One region of the Modestobacter versicolor genome, then DNA from elsewhere that is predicted to be linked to it. Evidence: riboswitches for the same ligand, from Rfam matches in the RefSeq annotation. Region 1 holds a riboswitch; each other region holds the start of a gene.
What was found. A riboswitch is a leader RNA that binds a small molecule or an ion and turns the genes downstream of it on or off. The one in region 1 is predicted to bind cyclic di-AMP.

Region 2: it holds a riboswitch for cyclic di-AMP, as region 1 does, so the genes downstream of both, FHX36_RS04325 (VldE C-terminal domain-containing protein) here and FHX36_RS01460 (LysM peptidoglycan-binding domain-containing protein) in region 1, are expected to answer to the same signal.
Region 3: it holds a riboswitch for cyclic di-AMP, as region 1 does, so the genes downstream of both, FHX36_RS17255 (C40 family peptidase) here and FHX36_RS01460 (LysM peptidoglycan-binding domain-containing protein) in region 1, are expected to answer to the same signal.

Annotation. Positions count from the first base shown of each region.
Region 1 is NZ_JACIBU010000001.1:312,722-318,746, reverse strand. Features, by position in the region: gene treY (malto-oligosyltrehalose synthase) at 1-1,921, shown strand, start outside; cyclic di-AMP (ydaO/yuaA leader) riboswitch at 2,123-2,282, shown strand; gene FHX36_RS01460 (LysM peptidoglycan-binding domain-containing protein) at 2,286-2,894, shown strand; gene FHX36_RS01455 (ABC transporter permease) at 2,939-4,150, opposite strand; gene FHX36_RS01450 (ABC transporter ATP-binding protein) at 4,224-4,952, opposite strand; gene FHX36_RS01445 (efflux RND transporter periplasmic adaptor subunit) at 4,949-5,980, opposite strand.
Region 2 is NZ_JACIBU010000001.1:891,153-897,177, reverse strand. Features, by position in the region: gene FHX36_RS04340 (NAD(P)H-binding protein) at 93-1,007, shown strand; gene FHX36_RS04335 (protein adenylyltransferase SelO) at 1,018-2,481, shown strand; gene FHX36_RS04330 (ATP-binding protein) at 2,631-3,077, shown strand; gene FHX36_RS04325 (VldE C-terminal domain-containing protein) at 3,109-4,026, opposite strand; cyclic di-AMP (ydaO/yuaA leader) riboswitch at 4,240-4,391, opposite strand; gene FHX36_RS04320 (hypothetical protein) at 4,573-4,878, shown strand; gene FHX36_RS04315 (hypothetical protein) at 4,883-5,176, opposite strand; gene FHX36_RS04310 (TetR/AcrR family transcriptional regulator) at 5,283-5,921, opposite strand; gene paaK (phenylacetate--CoA ligase PaaK) at 5,918-6,025, opposite strand, start outside.
Region 3 is NZ_JACIBU010000001.1:3,529,247-3,535,271, forward strand. Features, by position in the region: gene FHX36_RS17240 (FAD-dependent oxidoreductase) at 1-1,453, opposite strand, end outside; gene FHX36_RS17245 (GNAT family N-acetyltransferase) at 1,450-1,920, opposite strand; gene FHX36_RS17250 (hypothetical protein) at 1,917-2,456, opposite strand; cyclic di-AMP (ydaO/yuaA leader) riboswitch at 2,610-2,778, shown strand; gene FHX36_RS17255 (C40 family peptidase) at 2,795-3,907, shown strand; gene FHX36_RS17260 (DUF3817 domain-containing protein) at 4,049-4,396, shown strand; gene FHX36_RS17265 (serine hydrolase domain-containing protein) at 4,406-5,728, shown strand; gene FHX36_RS17270 (pyridoxamine 5'-phosphate oxidase family protein) at 5,674-6,025, opposite strand, start outside.

The sequences.
Region 1 (6,025 bases):
CGGTGGCGGGAGGGTCCGCGTCCCGGTGCTGGGCAGCGCGGACGACGTCTCGAAGCTCGAGGTCGTCGACGGCGAGCTGCGCTACTACGACAACCGGTTCCCGATCGCGCCGGGCACCGGCGACGGCACCCCGCAGGAGGTGCACGACCGCCAGCACTACGAGCTGGTCGACTGGCGCCGCGCCGACGACCAGCTCAACTACCGCCGGTTCTTCGCGATCAACACCCTCGCCGGGCTGCGGGTGGAGGACCCCGAGGTCTTCCGGGCCACCCACGCGCTGGTCGTGGAGCTGGTGGGGTCCGGCGCGGTCGACGCGCTGCGGATCGACCACCCGGACGGGCTGGCCGACCCGAAGGGCTACCTGGACCGGCTCGCCGAGGCCACCGGCGACCGGTGGACCGTGGTGGAGAAGATCCTCGAGCCGGGCGAGGAGCTGCCGGGCAGCTGGCGGACGGCCGGGACGACGGGCTACGACGCGCTCACCGAGGTCGACGGCGTGCTCGTCGACCCCGCGGGCGAGGCCCCGATCACCGCGCTGGACACCGAGCTGGCCGGCCACCGGGTCGACTACGCGCAGCTGGTGCACGACTGCAAGCGCGAGGTCACCGACGGCATGCTCGGCTCGGAGGTGGCCCGGCTGCACCGCATCGTCGGCGAGCTGCCGGGCGTGCCGGCCGAGCAGGTCACCGAGGGGCTGGCCGAGCTGCTCGCCAGCTTCCCGGTCTACCGCAGCTACCTGCCCGACGGCCGCGAGCACCTGGACGAGACGGTGGCCGCGGTCAAGCTCCGCCGTCCCGACCTCACCGCCGCCGTCGACGCGCTGCACCCGCTGCTGGGCACGGCCGGCACCGAGCTGGCCACCCGGTTCGAGCAGACCTCCGGGCCGGTGATGGCCAAGGGCGTCGAGGACAGCGCCTACTACCGGTGGTCGCGGTTCGTGGCGCTCAACGAGGTGGGCGGCGACCCGGCACGGTTCGGGACGACGGTCGAGGCGTTCCACGCCGCGCAGCAGCACCGCCAGGAGGTCAAGCCGGCGTCGATGACGACGCTGTCCACCCACGACACCAAGCGCAGCGAGGACGTCCGGTCGCGGCTGGCCGTGCTGGCCGAGCTGCCCACCGAGTGGGCCGGCCTGGTGCGCGGCTGGACCGGCCGGCACCCGCTGGCCGACCGGTCGCTGGCGCACCTGGTGTGGCAGAACCTGGTCGGCGCCTGGCCGCTGTCCCGGGAGCGGGCGCACGCCTACGTGGAGAAGGCGGCCCGCGAGGCCGGCACCTCGACCACCTGGACCAACCCGGTGCAGGAGTTCGAGGACCAGCTGCACGCCCTGGTCGACGCCGCGTTCGACGACGCGACGACGCACGCGGAGATCGAGCAGTTCGTCGCCCGGATCGCGCCGTTCGGGTACTCGAACTCGCTGTCGCAGAAGCTGCTGCAGCTGACGATGCCCGGCGTCCCGGACGTCTACCAGGGCACCGAGCTCTGGGACTTCTCGCTGGTCGACCCGGACAACCGCCGCCCGGTCGACTACGACCAGCGGCGCAGCCTGCTGGCCCGGCTGGACGAGGGCTGGGTGCCGCCGGTCGACGAGACCGGGGCGGCCAAGCTGCTGGTGGTCTCCCGCGCGTTGCGGCACCGGCGCGACCACCCGGAGGCGTTCACCGGCTACACCCCGGTCGAGGCCACCGGCGCGGCCGCCGACTGCGTGGTCGCCTTCGACCGCGGCGAGGTGGTCACCGTCGCCACCCGGCGCCCGGTGCACCTGGCCGAGGCCGGGTGGGGCGAGACGGCCCTGCACCTGCCGACCGGTGCGTGGCAGGACCTGCTCACCGGCGGCCGGGTCGTCTCGACGGCCGGCGGGGCCCCGCTGGCGGAGGTGCTCGCCCAGCTGCCGGTCGCCCTGCTCGTCCGGGAGCACTGAGGAACGGCACACGGACGGTCACGGGCCGGGGACGCTGCGGCGTTCCCGGCCCGGCCTGTCGGCGGCCGTCCTGCGGGTATGCCCGAGCCCGCTCGCGCAGCGGCTGCGGAACCGGGCGGTCTCGTTGACAGTGGTGCGCGTGCCCGGGCCACACCGGACGGGCACGAGGCACCGGACCGCCCAACCCCGTCCGCCGGTCGCCTGACTCCCGAGTCGAACCAGGACGGGGGCGGGGGAACCACTTCTCCGACGCGTCCGCGCGTCTCGGGGTGAAGCCGCGCCGTGCGCTCCACGCACGGCGGGCCGGGCACGATCAGCCCGAACCCGACAGCTCACCTCGCCGGCGGTGATCGGAGGATCACCCATGTCCGAGCACACCTCGATGACGCGCGCCCGCACCCTGCTGCGCGGCGGCGCCGTCACCCTCGGCGCAGCCGCCGTCGGCATCAGCGTCCTCGCCGCACCGGCGTCGGCCGCGGAGCACGACTGGAGCGGCGTCGCCCAGTGCGAGTCCGGTGGCAACTGGAGCATCAACACCGGCAACGGCTACTACGGCGGGCTGCAGTTCAGCTCGTCGACCTGGTTGGGCTTCGGCGGCGGCGCGTACGCGCCGCGGGCCGACCTGGCCACACCGGCCCAGCAGATCGAGATCGCCGAGGCGGTCCTGGTCGGCCAGGGCATCGGTGCCTGGCCGACCTGCGGCAAGTACCTGACCGGGGGCAGCACGCCCGCGGCGTCCGCACCGGCCGCCGCGGCACCGGCACCGGCACCGGCTCCCGCACCCGCTCCGGCGGCCGCGGCACCGGCGTCGTCGGGCCAGTCGTCCGGCGGCACGTACACCGTCCGCCGCGGCGACACCCTCGCCAAGATCGCCAAGGCCCACGGCATGACCTGGCGTGAGCTGTACGCGCAGAACCGGTCGACGGTGAAGAACCCGAACACGATCTACGTCGGGCAGCGCCTGGCGCTGTGACGCACTGAGCGAGCGGCCGGGGACGTCCTCCCCGGCCGCTCCGCTCAGAACCGGATCGCGTCGATGACCTTGACCCGGACGGCGATCAGCGCCGGCACCAGCCCGGCGAGCGCACCGACCGCGGTCGCCGCGATCAGCCCCTCCACCGCCGCGGACACCGGGAAGCCCGGGGCGTCGACCAGCGGGATCCCGCCGGCCAGCCACCGCTCCAGCGGCAGGTTCCGCACCACCGCCACCGACAGCGCGACCGCCGCCAGGCCGGCCAGCGCCGTCGCGACGACGCTCTCCAGCACCACCGCGGAGAACACCCGCGCCGACGTCGCCCCGAACGAGCGCCGGACGCCGATCTCCCGGATCCGCTGGCGCACCGTGACCAGGCCGATGTTCAGCACGCCGAGCCCGCCGAGGGCCAGCACCACCAGCCCGGCCGCTCGCACCGCCATCCGCAGCTTGGCGATGGTGCTCTCCAGGTTCTCCGGGTCGGCCCGGAAGGCCTGCACCTCCGCGCCGGGCAGCAGCCGGGCCAGGTCGGTCTGCACCGCCTCGGTGACCGCGTCGGCCTGCGCCGAGGGCACCCACAGCTCGAGGCTGGGCGGTGACCAGTACCCCGCCGAGCCGGTCGCCGCGGCGCCGTCCCCGGCCGACTCGTCGATCCGGTAGGCGGTCGGGTAGCCGGAGTTCCACCTCGCCACCCCGACGATGGTGGCCAGCACCGGCTGCGGCCCGCCGATCACCACGGTCGGCCGGCTGCTCAGGTCGGCCACGCCGAGCATGCCGAGGAAGTCCTCGTTCACCACCAGCGCCGGCGACATGCTCTCCCGGTCGCCGGCCCGGAACCAGCGCCCCTCGACCGGCTGGATCCGGTGCAGCGGCCCGTAGGAGGGCGAGACGCGGATGGTGTCGATCGTCTGGGTGCCGCCGGGCATCCGGTACAGCGCCTGGCCGTAGGCCGTGGTGGCGACCGCCTCCGCCGGCATGCCGTACCGGGCGACCAGTGCGTCCACCCCCGCCTCCCACTCGGCCTGGGGCAGGGTGCCGGTCATCGGGTCGTAGGCCTGCACCGAGATCGTCGCGGTGCGGCCGCCGCTGGCCTCGGCCTGCTCCTGCTGCACCTGGGCGGCCATCTCCCCCAGCGCGGTCACCGTCGTCATCGCCAGCACGGCGAGGAACACCCCGACCAGCGAGAGCAGCACCCGGGCCTTGTGCACCCGGACCTCGCCCCAGGCCTCGGTCACGCTGCCCAGCAGGCCGATCACAGCCCCTCCTCGCTGGCGCTCGTCGGGACCGTGCTCGCCGATGCCCTGCCCCCGTGTGCCCTCGCGAGCTCGGTCACGTGTCGGTCCGGTCGCTCGTCGCCGCCGCCAGCGCGCTGCCCGCGGCCACCGGGGTGAGCCGGCCGGCGTCCAGCCGGAACCGCCGGCCGGCCAGCGCGGCCACCGACAGGTCGTGGGTGATGGTGATCAGGGCGGCACCGCTCTCCGCGGTCACCTCGGCCAGCAGCGCCATCACCGACGCGCCGGTCTCGACGTCCAGCGCGCCGGTGGGCTCGTCGGCCAGCACCACCCGCGGGCGGCGGACCAGGGCACGGGCGATCGCCACCCGCTGCTGCTCACCGCCGGAGAGCCGCTCGGGCACCTGCTGGGCGCGCGCCCCCAGGCCCACCCGGTCGAGCATCACCCGGGCCGCCCGGTTGCGGGTGAAGAACTCGCGGCCGCGGGCGTAGAGCAGCGGGGCGGCGACGTTCTCCTCCGCCGAGCGCCGGGGCAGCAGGTTGAACTGCTGGAAGACGAAGCCGAAGGTCTCCCCGCGCAGCCGCGAGCGCCGGCGCCCGCCGAGGCCGTCGGTCGGCTCGCCGTCCAGCAGGTAGGTGCCGGCGGTCGGGCTGTCGAGCAGGCCGAGCACGTTGAGCAGGGTCGACTTGCCCGACCCGGACCGGCCGACGATCGAGACGTGCTCGCCCGCCTCCACGCTGAGGTCGACGCCGGCGAGGACCGGCAGCAGGCTGCCGTCGGGGAGCCGGACGTCCCGGCCGATGCCCTCCAGCCCCAGCAGGCTCACCCGTACGGCCCGCCCATCCCGGCCGGGCCGGCGGCGGAGTCGTCGGGCACCGGCACGAACTGCAGCACCGGCTCGCCCTCGGTGAGCCCGCCGGTGATCTCCACCTGCTCGCCGTCGGTGAGCCCGAGGGTCACCGGCCGCTCCTCGGGGGTGCCGTCCGCGCCGGGCACCCAGACCCGGCCGGTCTGCACCGAGCCCTGCACCGCGGTCACCGGCACCACCAGCACGTCGGTGGCCTCGCCGGCCTGGATCGCCACGGTGGCGGCCATCCCGGAGAAGACGGTGGTGCCGGCCGGGACGGCGCAGCGGGCGGTCGTGGTCGCGCTGATCGGCGCACCGGTCATCGGGTCGGTGCCCGCGCTGCCGGCGTCCGCCTGGCCCTCCGGCACGCCGAGCGTGAGGCCGGTGCAGGTGAACGGCGCCGGCCCGCCGGTGACGGTGACCTGCGCGGTGCTCGGCGGGCTCAGCAGCCGGAACTGCTCGGCCTGGGTGAGCGGCGCGGTGACCGACAGCGTGCCGGCGGACACGGTGCCCACCTTGTCGCCGACGGCGACGACCTGGTCCTTGAGCACGTCGAGGGTGGCGAGCCGGCCGGCGACCGGGGCGGTCACGGTGACGACCTTGACCAGCGGGTCGCGCGGCGTCGACGTCGGGTTGCCCTCGGCGTCCTTGCCGACGACCGGCGGGCGCTCCTCCTCGTACCGGACGTCGAGCAGCTTGTCGCCCGCGGCGACCGTGGCCCCGGCGGCGACGTGCAGCCGGCTGACCGTCCCGGCCGCGGTGGCCTTGACCAGCACGGCGGTGTCGGCGACGACGGAGCCCTGCACGGAGACGGTGTTGGTCACCGTGCCGCGGGCGACCGGGATCTCCGGCGAGCCGAGGTCGACGCCGGGCGCGCCGGTGGCCCCGGCCGGGTCGACCGACCCCCCGGTGCCGCCCCGGAAGGCGAGGACGACGAGCGCGACGGCGATCACGGCCCAGATGACCAACCTCAGCACCGGGAACACCCAGGTCCGGACCACGCTCATGGCACTTCTCCTCGTCGGCGGAACGGAAGCGACAGGAACGTAGCG
Region 2 (6,025 bases), 580 kb from region 1:
GGAGGCGGGCCCTGCTCGCGTCCGGGAGGACTGTCGGACCCCTGTGCTGCCATGCCGGGGAACCGGTCAGCTGCACCGCAGGGAGGTCCGCCGTGAAGGTCGTCGTCACCACCCCCACCGGGCACGTGGGCTCACGGGTGGTCAGGTTGCTGCTGCAGGCGGGGCTGCGCCCCACCCTGCTGCTGCGCGACCCCGCCCGGCTGGACCCGGACACCCGGCAGCGCGTCGACCTGGTCACCGGTGACCAGGGCGACCCGGCCGCCGTGCAGCGGGCCACCGCCGGCGCCGACGCCCTGTACTGGGTCGATCCGCCCACCGACGCCGACGACCCGGTCGCCGGCTCCGCCCGGATGGGCGCCGCGGCCGCCGCGGAGGTGCGGGCGAACGGCGTCCCCCGGGTGGTGTTCCAGAGCAGCGTGGGCGCCGAGAAGCGCGTCGGCGTCGGGCAGATCGACGGGCTGGCCCGCACCGAGGAGCTGCTGGAGGGCACCGGCGCCGACGTGCTGCACCTGCGCTGCGGGTACTTCATGACCAACCTGGCCTACGACCTCGACCAGCTGCGCGCCGGCGTGCTCAGCACGACGATGCCGACCGACCGGCCGCTGCCCTGGGTCGACCCGCGGGACGTCGGTGACGTCGCGGTGGCCAACCTGCTCTCCCCCGGCTGGTCCGGCCGCCGGGTGCTCGCCGTCCACGGGCCTGCCGACCTCAGCTTCGCGCAGGTGGCCGCGGTGGTCGGCGAGGTGACCGGGTGGCCGGTGCAGGCCCGGCAGATCGGCGACGACGAGCTGCGGGCCGGCCTGCGGGCGGTGGGCATGTCCGAGCGCCAGGTCGAGGGCTTCGTGCTGATGTCGGCCGGCCTGCGGGAGGGCTTCACGCCCGAGGACCCGCGGACCCTGCTGACGACGACGCCGACCACGCTGCGGTCCTGGGCCGCGGAGCACCTGCCCCCGCTGCTCGGCCCCGCCCCGGCGCACCGGCCTGCCCCGGCGGAGCTGCCGACGTAGCCTGGTCGGGGTGAGCGTCGCACCGGCACCGACCGTCGTCCTGCAGAGCCGCTTCGCCCGCGAGCTGCCGGAGATGGCCGTCCCCTGGCAGGCCGCCGAGGCCCCCGACCCGCGCCTGCTGGTGCTCAACGAGCCGCTGGCCGCCGAGCTCGGCCTGGACCCGGCCGCGCTGCGCAGCGACGAGGGCGTGCGGCTGCTGGTGGGCACCGCCGTCCCCGGCGGCGCGACGCCGGTGGCGCAGGCCTACGCCGGGCACCAGTTCGGCGGGTTCAACCCGCGGCTGGGCGACGGCCGGGCGCTGCTGCTCGGCGAGCTGACCGGTGCCGACGGCCGGCTGCGCGACCTGCACCTCAAGGGCTCGGGGCGCACCCCGTTCGCCCGCGGCGGCGACGGCCTGGCCGCCGTCGGGCCGATGCTGCGCGAGTACGTCGTGAGCGAGGCGATGCACGGCCTGGGCATCCCCACCACCCGCTCGCTCGCCGTGGTGGCCACCGGGCGGCCGGTGCGCCGCGAGACCGTGCTGCCCGGCGCCGTGCTCGCCCGGGTGGCGAGCAGCCACCTGCGGGTCGGCAGCTTCCAGTACGCGCGGGCCACCGGCGACCTGGACCTGCTGCGCCGGCTCACCGACGTCGCGATCGCCCGGCACCACCCCGCCGCCGCGGACGCCGAGCGGCCCGCCCTCGCCCTGTTCGAGGCGGTGGTCGCGGCGCAGGCGTCGCTGGTCGCCCGGTGGATGCTGGTGGGCTTCGTGCACGGGGTGATGAACACCGACAACAGCACGATCTCCGGCGAGACGATCGACTACGGGCCGTGCGCCTTCCTGGACGCCTTCGACCCGGCCACCGTGTACAGCTCGATCGACACCGGCGGCCGCTATGCCTACGGCAACCAGCCGGTGGTCGCCGAGTGGAACCTGGCCCGGCTGGCCGAGGCGCTGCTGCCGCTCGTCGACGAGGACCAGGAGCAGGCGATCGCCCGCGCGGTCGAGTCGCTCGGCGGCTTCCGGGAGCGCTACGACGCCGCCTGGTCGGCCGGCATGCGCGCCAAGCTCGGCCTGCCCGCCGACCTGGACGAGGCGGTCGCGTCCCCGCTGGTCGACGAGCTGCTCGGGCTCCTGCAGGCCGACCACGTCGACGGCACCTCGTTCTTCCGCCGGCTGGCCGGCGCCGCCCGCGGGGACGCCGAGCCCGCGCGGCTGCTCTTCCTCGACCTCGCCGGCTTCGACGGCTGGCTGGCCCGCTGGCGTGCGCTGGCACCGGACGCCGAGGCGATGGACCGGGTCAACCCGGTCTACATCGCCCGGAACCACCTGGTCGAGGAGGCGCTGTCGGCCGGGACCGACGGCGACCTGGACCCGCTGCACCGGCTGCTCGCCGTGCTGGCCGACCCCTTCGTCGAGCGGCCCGGCCGGGAGCGCTACGCCGAGCCGGCGCCGGCCGACTTCGGCGCCTACCGGACCTTCTGCGGCACCTGAGCTCCGGGCTCGCGGTGGCACTCCCGGGCCGGGAGGGCTACAAAGGGGATGACCCGTTCCGGTTCTCCCGGGCGCGGTCACCTGGTCGAGCAGCGGCCGCAGAGTTGCCGTGGCACCCGCTGGCCGGGCTCTCTGCGAGGCACCGCACCATGTCGACGACGCAGAACTCAGGGCGCTGGCCGCACGAGGCCCCGCCCGCCGGCCAGGACCGCTGGTCCTGGCGGCCCCAGCTGCTCTCCGAGCTGCCGCTGATCCGGCGCGAGCTGCGCCGCTCGCTGGTCGCCGACACGTCGGACGCGGCCGCCGAGCAGGAGGAGGAGCTGCACGAGCGGCTGGTCCTGCTGATGGACGAGCTGCTGTCCAACGCGCTGCGGCACGGCCGGGCTCCCGTGGCCGGGCTGGTCCGCCGCACGGCGTCGTCCTGGCTGCTGGTGGTGTCCGACGCCGCGGCCACCGTCCCGCCGCACCCGGACCCCGACCGGGACCCCGCCCGCGGCGGGCTCGGGCTGCGGATGGTCGCCGACCTGACGACGGCCTACGGCTGGTGCAGCGACGGCGGGCGCAAGCACGTCTGGGCGGTGCTGGCCCCCGCCTGACCCGGCAGGGGTCCAGCCGGACCCGGCCGGGTCAGCCCTGGTAGTTCACGTGCACGTGGTCGTAGTGGTTCGCGGTCGTGCCCCCGCGGTCCTCCATCGCCTTCCACGAGCCACCCGGCGAGCTGAGCATCCGCTGCTCCCAGATGATGTACTCCACGCCCAGCTCGTCCCAGTGGTCGATGTGGTACTGCGTGATCGCGTCACCCAGGGCGCTGTTGGTCATCACCATGTAGTCCAGCGCGAGGCCGGACGGGTGGCCGCCGGGGTCGGTGGCGCTGGGCCGGGTGCCGCCGAGGGTGATGCCGGCCGCGCCCGGGACGTTGGAGACGACCGCGTTGGCGGCAGCCTGCACGACGGGCTTGACGCTGCCCGAGCTGTTGGTGATCTTCGCGACCGCGGTCGCCAGGGCGGCGCCGCTGGTCGCCGCGGGCTTCTCGGCCCGCTCCGCGGCGGTCGGGGCGGCCTGCGCTGCCGAGGCCTCCGCGGCCTCGGCTGCCTCCGCGGCCTCGGCTGCTGCGGCGGCCTGCGCGGCGGCGGCCGCCTCGGCGGCGACCCGGGCGGCCTCGGCCTCCGCGGCGGCCCGCTGCTGGTCGAGCACCGCCTGGTCGGCGGCAGCCTGCGACGCCTGCGCGGCGGTCTGCGCCGCCTCGCGGCTGCTGCGGCTGGCGGCCAGCTCCTCGAGCGGTGCCAGGTCCGGGGCGTCGGTGGCGGTCGAGGTCTGCGAGGTCAGGCCGAGCTGCTCGGCCACGCTGAGCTGCTCGGACGCCCCGGCCTCGGCGTGGGCGGCGGGCTCGGCGCCGACGAGGACGTTGACCAGCACGGCCCCGGCCGCGGCGGCGCCGAGCAGGAGGCTCGGACGGCGGACGCCGGCGGGCGGGCGGCGATGGCCGGAGGAGGCCCGGTCGCGGCGGGCGGCAGCGCGGCCGGAGGTGGTGGTGCGGGGTGCCATGGGGAGAGGTGCTCCGAGGGTGTGCGGGCGCGGCGCCGGCGCCCCGGAGGGCGGCGGGCTGCGGTGGTGGTCCGTGCAGCGGGGTGGGGCCGGCATGCCGGGCGCCGGGAGCGGGTCACCGGCGGGCAGCGGCGTCAGGTGCGGGGGCGCACCCCGGTGCGGAGGGTCGTGCTGGGCAGCGCGGTACAGGGGCACGCCATCCGGCGGCTCTCCACTTCTTCCGGTCGCCGCCTACCGAGTTAGCTGACGGGTTCGGGCGGGAAGCAGCCCTACCGGCTCCGGGCAGGTGCCCGGGAGCTGGATTCACCCCAGTTGTGCGGTGGGTCCCCGGCTCGCCCCGGAGGGCGACTCGGCGGCGTCTGCTCGGGCTCCCCGGACGGGGACGTGATGACCGAACCGACGCAGCAAAGGTAACGGCGTTATGCAGTCGTGACAATCATCCGCAGCGGATTTCGTCGAGTGACGAGCGTCGCGGGGGTCGCGCTGCCGGCCCCAGGAGCGGTGCCCGGGCTCGCCGGAGCCGGACCGGGGGGCGAGACTGGACCGGTGACGCTGCCCAGCGCGGGCCCCGGCGTGCGGGGCGTCGTCCGGCTGTTCAACACCGCCGGTGGGCGGGTGCTCTGCCTGGCCGGCGAGGTCGACGGAGCCGCCGTCGACGCCTTCCTCCGCCGCTACGGCCGCGAGCCGGCGCGGGTCGAGGCCATCGACACCGGCTCGGTCACCCACCTGTCGGGACCGGCGCTCGACCTGCTGCTGGACCACCTGGACGCGGCCGCGTCCGCCGGGCGGCCGGTCGTCGTCCGCCGCTCCCCGCAGGTCGAGCGGTTGCTGGCCGCGGCCCGGGACCGCTGACCGCTCAGTCCGGGGGGTCTACCCCGCCGCCGGGGCGCTGCGCACCGGAGCGGCCCGGCGGCCGGGACGACGTCCGCTGGGCGAGGTGCCGGGCCAGCCGCGGCAGTGCCGCGCCGGGCCGGTGCCCCTCGCGCCGGCCGCGGGCACCGACCGGTGGGTCGGTCACCGCCCGCCGGCGGGCCCGCTCGGCGCGCCGTTCGCGTTCCCGCTCCCAGCGGGCCGTCGTCCGGCGGGCCAGCGCGGCCACGCCGACCGAGACGGCCAGGAAGGCCACCGCGATCCCTGCCAGCTCCCACATCCCGACTCACCCCCAGGGCGGTCGCGGTGGTTCCGGTCCCCGTGGGTCCGCGACGGTCCCGGAACGGTCCCGCTCCTGCCGGGCGAGCCGCAAGCCGACACGTCGGTCAGCGGCCCCGCTCCGCGGCGACCGGGCCGGCGGCCGGGCGGGCGGCCGTGCGCAGACCGCTGAAGGTGGTGGTGACGAGCGCGTCGGCCAGCGCGTCGGCGTCCAGCCCGCGCCCGGGCCGGTACCACTCGGTGAGCGAGTTGACGGTGCCGAACAGCAGCCGGCTGGTGACCGCCGGGTCGACGTCGGGCCGCACGTCGCCCTCCTCCTCCGCGGCGCGGACCAGGTCGGTGACGACCCGGTCGAACTCCCGCCGGCGGCGCAGCGCCTGGGTCTCGACCTCGGAGTTGCCCCGCACCCGCAGCAGCAGGGTGACGACGGGCAGGTGGGTGGTCAGCACCCGCACCGAGCCGCGGACGACGTGCTCCAGCCGGTCGATGGCCGGCCCGGACGTGGCGCCGGGTTCGTCGAGGACGGCGAAGAGCGCGTCCAGCGCGCGGTCCAGGGCCAACCGCAGCAGCTCGACCTTGCTGGGCACGTGGTGGTAGATCGCGGACTTGGTGACGCCGAGCCGGGCGGCCAGCTCGTCCATGCTGGTCGCCTCGTAGCCGCGCTCGTTGAACACCGCCACAGCGACGTCCAGCAGCGAGTCCAGCGAGTGCCCCGGCCTCCCCCGCCGCGCCGGGACGGCGGTCACCCGCGCTCCCGGCGGTCGGTGAGGCGCTGCAGCTTGCCCACCGACCGGGCCAGCGTCTCCGGGTCGACGACGTCCACCTCGACGCTGGTGCCGATCGTGTCCTT
Region 3 (6,025 bases), 3.2 Mb from region 1:
GCGGGTGCGCCGTCGCGACGCCCCAGGTGCCGGCCTCGCCGTCGGTGCGGGCCACCGGCCAGGAGAGGTCGCCGTGGAAGATGTGCCCGCCCGGCATGGCCAGCGAGGCCTCGACGTCCAGCGGTGAGGACGCCTGCAGGCACGGCCGGCCCTCGGCGTCCCGGGCCAGGCAGTCGGCCAGCGGCTCGGTCAGGTGCTCGTCGAGCTGGGCGACCACCCGGCGCACCGCCTCCTCCCGGGTGCCCACCGGGTCGGCGGCGTACAGCTCGGCGGGGGTGTGCAGCCCGAAGAGGGTCAGGGTGTGCAGCCCGGTGCCGCCGACGATCGACGGGTCGGTGAGCGAGTGGCAGTACACCTCGAACGGGACGACGTCGGGCAGCTGCCCGGCGGCCGCCTGGGCGTACGCGGCGTCGATCCGGGCAGCGCCCTCGTCGACGTGCACCGTGCCGCTGAACACCTGGCGCGGGTCGGCGCCCGAGCGCAGCCCCGGGAGCCGGCGCAGCACCATGTTGACCTTCAGCTGCGACCCCGACGGCCGGGCGCCCGGCGCTGCCCCGACCAGCTCGTCGAGCACCGCGGGCGCCGCCCCGCTCACCGCGTACCCGCCGTCCGCGGCGGCCGCGGTGCCCTCGGCGTCGGTCCAGTGCACCGTGACGCCGTCGGCCCGGGTCTCGATGCGGGTGACCGTGGCGCCGGTGACCAGCTCCGCGCCGGCCGCCCGGGCAGCGGTGGCGAGCGCCCCGCTCACCGATCCCATGCCGCCCACCGGCACCCGCCAGCGGCCGGTCCCGTTGCCGACGAGGTGGTACAGGAAGCAGCGGCCGGCCAGCCCGTCGGCGGCGTGCACGTCGGCGAACGTGCCGATCAGGCCGTCGGTGAGCGCGATGCCGCGCACCTCGTCGTCGGCCAGGTGGTCGGCGACCACGTCGGCCAGCGGGCGCTCGCGCAGGTCGTGCCAGATACCCGGGTCGCGCAGCCGGGCCGCCAGCTGCGCCGCGCTGGGCAGCGGCTCGGTCAGCGTCGGGGCCAGGTCCTCGGCGAGGGTGGCCAGCCGGCCGTAGAACCGCTGCCACCCGGCCAGCTCGGCGTCGGAGCCGGTGAGCTCGCGGAACGACGCGGCGGTGGCCGGCCCCTCGTCCCGTTCCACCAGCAGCGTGCGGTGCCGGCCGTCGCGCACCAGCGGGGTGGCCGAGGCGACCGACCGGTCCAGCAGCCGCACCGGCAGGGCCAGGTCGCCGACGATCCGGTCGGGCAGCAGGCTGACCAGGTAGGAGTACGCGGACAGCCGGACGTCGACCCCCGGGAACACCTGCTGGCTGACCGCCGCGCCACCGAGCACGTCGCGCCGCTCCAGCACCAGCACCGACCAGCCGGCGCGGGCCAGGTAGGCCGCCGCGGTCAGGCCGTTGTGGCCGCCGCCGACGACCACGGCGTCGTACCGGGCGGCGGTCACGCCAGCTCCCGGGCGAAGAAGACCGCGTACGGGTCGTCGGCGCCGACGTAGTGCCCGAAGGCCTCGACCGGCCGGTAGCCCGCCGACGTGTAGAGCGCGACCGCCTCCGGCTGCCGCACCCCGGTCTCCAGCCGCACCGTCGTCCACCCCCGGCGCAGCGCCTCGGCCTCCAGACCGGCCAGCAGCAGGCGGGAGACGCCGCGGCCGCGCGCGGCCGGGACGACGTACATCCGCTTCACCTCCGCCTCGCTGCCGCCGAGGGGGCGCAGCGCACCGCAGCCGATCGGCGTGCCGTCGTCGTCCCGGGCCACGAGCACCACCGCGACGTCCGCGGCGGAGGGCGGCACGCCGGGCTCGCCGGCGCCGTCGTAGCGGAGGCGCACCTCGGCCTGCTGGGCGGCGGTCAGCTCCTGGACGGCGGGGTCGTCCCACGCGGCGGTGGTGAGGTGCGGCACACGCCCGATCATCCAGGGGCGGGGTGCACCTGCTGCAGCAACCCCCAGACGAAGCAGGCACGGGTGCCGTCGGGGAGGTGGACCTCCCAGCGGGTCACCACACCGGGGTCGACGTCGACCGCCCCGTCCAGCGCGGAGACGTCCTCGACGACGTGCTCCCACACCCGGAGCCCGGCACCCGCAGGCGGCACCGGTGAGCCCGGGGCGCGGACCAGCTGCTCGTGCAGCACCGGCCCCGCGGGGTCGGAGAGCACCTCCCACCACAGGTGCGGCCACAGCGGCAGCGGCCACCGCCGGACCTCGAGGTCCAGGTCGCCGAAGCGACGGTCCTCACGTTCTTCCGGCGGGCCGAGCACCGCGGTGCGCAGATCGACCCCGCGCGGCGCTCGCTGTGCGTGGTGGAGTGCTTGCCAACGAGTGTGGGCGGCATGGGCCTCGGCGCGGTCGGCACCCAGCCTGGGCAGCGCGTCCGCGACCAGGTCAGGTCGCGTGTCGGCCATCCGGCGCAGCAGCACGAGGCAGAACTCCCGCCGCGCCAGGCCACGCACCCGGCGAGCCTGTCACGCCGCGTGAGCGTGTCGGAGCACACGCCAGGAGTTTCTGCACAAATCCCACCGAGCCGTTTGTCATCTCCAGCTACCCCACCTACGGTGGGCGACGGTCCGGACGGGCAACGCAGCCACCCACCCGGGTGACGACCGTCAGGACCGCCGCCGAACCACACCGCCCCGCAGCGTCACCGCGGGCCGTGGACCGGGGACCCACCGCAGCACTGGGGTGAAGCAGCAGACCCTCCCAGGGGGGCGCGCCGCCGGGTGTCTTCCCACCCGAACCCGTCAGCTAACTCGGTAGGCGGCAGGTGGAAGAAAGGACACACCCGCCGAACATGGCGAGTTCGCACCGCTCTGCCCGTCGTGGCCGCACCGGCCGTCGGGCCCTCCTCACGCTCGCCGTCGCCGGCGGCGTCGTCCTGGCTCCGCTGCCGGCCGCTGCCGCGCCGGACCAGCCCACCACCTCGCAGGAGGCCGCCGCGCTCGTCGCCGAGCGCGCCCACGAGCTCGAGGTCGTGACCGAGCGCTTCAACGACGCCCGCGTCCAGTTGGCCGACGCGCAGACCGCCGCCGAGGAGGCCGGCCAGCAGGCCGAGACCGCCAAGGCCACCGTCGCCACCGCCCGCGGCCAGGTCGTCGAGGTGGCGCGCAGCGCCTACACCGGCGACAGCCTGAGCACCCTGCAGGCGATGCTGAGCAGCGACTCCGCCGACGAGCTGCTCGACCGGGTCGGCACCCTCGGCACCATCGCCGACCACAACAACGAGCTGCTCGCCGCGGCGCAGCAGGCGACCGAGGACGCCGAGGCGGCCGAGGCCGCCGCGGCCCGGTCGACCGCCGACGCCCAGGCCCTCGTCGACCAGGTCACCGCGCAGCAGGCCGACCTGAACTCCCAGATCGCGGAGTACCAGGCGCAGTACGACCGGCTCTCGGCGCAGGAGAAGGAGGCGGCCCTGGCCGCCGCCGCAGCCGCGCACGCCGCCGAGGCCGCCCAGGCCACCGAGCGGTCGACCCCGGCCGCCTCGCGGGCCGACCGCCCGCAGGCCGCCGGCTCCGCCCCCGCCCCGGCCGCCGCGGCTCCGGTCGTGGCCGGCAGCGGCGCCGCCGCCACCGCGGTCAGCACGGCGATGGCGCAGATCGGCAAGCCCTACGTCTGGGCGGCAGCCGGTCCGAACAGCTTCGACTGCTCCGGCCTCGTGCAGTACGCCTACGCCGCCGCCGGCGTCTCGCTGCCGCACTCGAGCCGGTCGCAGGCCGCCGCCGGTCAGGCCGTCTCCCGCGACCAGCTGCAGCCGGGCGACATCCTCGCCTTCTACAGCCCGGTCAGCCACGTCGGCATCTACATCGGCAACGGCCAGATGGTGCACGCCCCGACCTCCGGTGACGTGGTCAAGGTCGTCGACATCGACTACATGGGCTCGATCACCGCGATGCGCCGCGTCGGGTAAGACCCAGCACGTCGCACGTCGCACGGTGCCCCGGTCGCCCCTGGTGACCGGGGCACGGTGCTGCCCGGGGCGCGAGCCAGCTCACACAGGCCGGCCCGGCACCATGGACCCACCCCGCCGGACGCCTGACCGAGGAGCGCCATGCCCGCCGCCCTGACCGACTCGCGCACCGTCGCCCGGGTGTTCCGCGTCGTCGCGATCGCCGAGGCGGTGTCCTGGGTGCTCCTGCTGGCCGGGATGTTCGTCAAGTGGGTGCTGAAGACCACCGAGGTCGGCGTGCAGGTGGCCGGTCCGGTGCACGGGGCGGTGTTCGTCGCCTACGTCGTCGTCGCGCTCGTCGCCTGGCGGGTGCTCGGTTGGTCCCTCGGCACCGCGTTCCTCGCGCTCGCCGCCTCGGTGCCGCCGCTGTGCACCGTCTGGTTCGAGCGGTGGGCCCAGCGCACCGGCCGGCTCCCGGTCGGCGCGACCGCACCCGCCGCGGCTGGCTAGCCTCCGCGCATGGCCGAACCGGTGCTGCCCTCCACCGCGCGCACGCTGCTCGCCCGCACCGCGCGGGTGCAGCGCGACGGGCGCGCGCCCAGCCTGGTCGCCGGCGTCGTCCGCGACGGCGGGCTGGCCTGGTCCGCCGGGCGCGGGGACGTGGCCGAGCCGCACACCGACGTCCAGTACCGGCTCGGTTCGATCAGCAAGACGGTCACCGCCGTCGCGGTGATGCGGCTGCGCGACGAGGGCCGGCTGGGCCTCGACGACCCGCTCGAGGAGCACGTCCCGGGCACCCCGCTCGGCGACCGCACCGTCGGCCAGCTGCTGTCGCACCTCGCCGGCGCCACCTCGGAGAGCCCCGGCGGCTGGTGGGAGCGGGTGCCCGGCGGGTCGCTGGAGGAGCTGCGGCTCACCGGCGACGACGTGGTGCTGGGCGCCGCGCGCCGCTTCCACTACTCCAACCTCGGCTTCGGACTGCTCGGCGAGCTGGTGGCCCGGCACCGCGGGGTCCCGTGGACCGACGTCGTCCGCGACGAGGTGCTCGCCCCGCTCGGGATGACCCGCACCGACCCGCGGCCCACCGGCCGCGCCGCGCAGGGCTCGGCGGTGCACCCGTGGGCCGACGTCGTGCTGCCCGAGCCCGAGCACGACGCCGGCGTGATGGCCGCCGCCGGCCAGCTCTGGGCGACCCTGGCCGACCTGGGCCGGTTCGGCTCGTTCCTGCTCGGCGACACCGGCGACGTGCTGTCCCCCGCGACGCTGGAGGAGATGGCCGTGCCGGCCGGCGTCGACTCCTCGGCCCCCGGCTGGTCGGCCTACGGGCTCGGGCTGCAGGTGCTCCGCGTCGACGGGCAGGTGCTCGTGGGGCACGGCGGCTCGATGCCCGGGTTCCTCGCCGGCGTCTTCGTCGACCGGTCCGAGCAGGCCGGCGCGGTGCTGCTCGCCAACACCACCAGCGGGCTGGACCCGCTGCTGCCCGGGCTGCTCGCCGACCTGCGGGCCGCCGAGCCCCGGGTGGTCGAGGCCTGGACGCCGTCCCCGCCGCCGGTCCCGCTGGACGTGCTCGGCGTCTGGTTCTGGGGCCCGGCGCCGCACGTGCTGCGCGCGCAGGCCGGCGGGCTGCTGCACCTCGGGCCGCTGCCGGGGCGCGGCGGGCGGGCCAGCCGGTTCGCCCCGCGGGAGGACGGCACCTGGGTCGGGTTGGACGGCTACTACGCGGGCGAGACGCTGCGGATCGCGCCGGACCACCTGGACCTGGCCACCTTCGTGTTCACCCGCACGCCCTACGACCCCGAGGCCCCGGTGCCGGGCGGGGTCGACGAGCGCGGCTGGGCCTGAGCCGGGTACAGCCCGGCGGCGTACTGCTCGCCGTAGTACCGCTCGAGCTCCTCGAGGGGCTCGTCCGGCCGCTCCTGCCGCTGCGCGATCCGCGGGCGGGACGGCGCCGCGTCCGGCGTCCAGGTGCCGGCGTCCCACAGCCGGGACCGCATGAACGCCTTGGCGCAGTGGTAGAAGACCGACTCGATCTCGACCACCATCGCCAGCAGCGGCCGGGAGCCCTCGACGACCATCCGGTCCAGCAGGTCGGCGTCGCGCACCAGCCGGGCCCGGCCCTGCACCCGGAAGGTGTCGTCG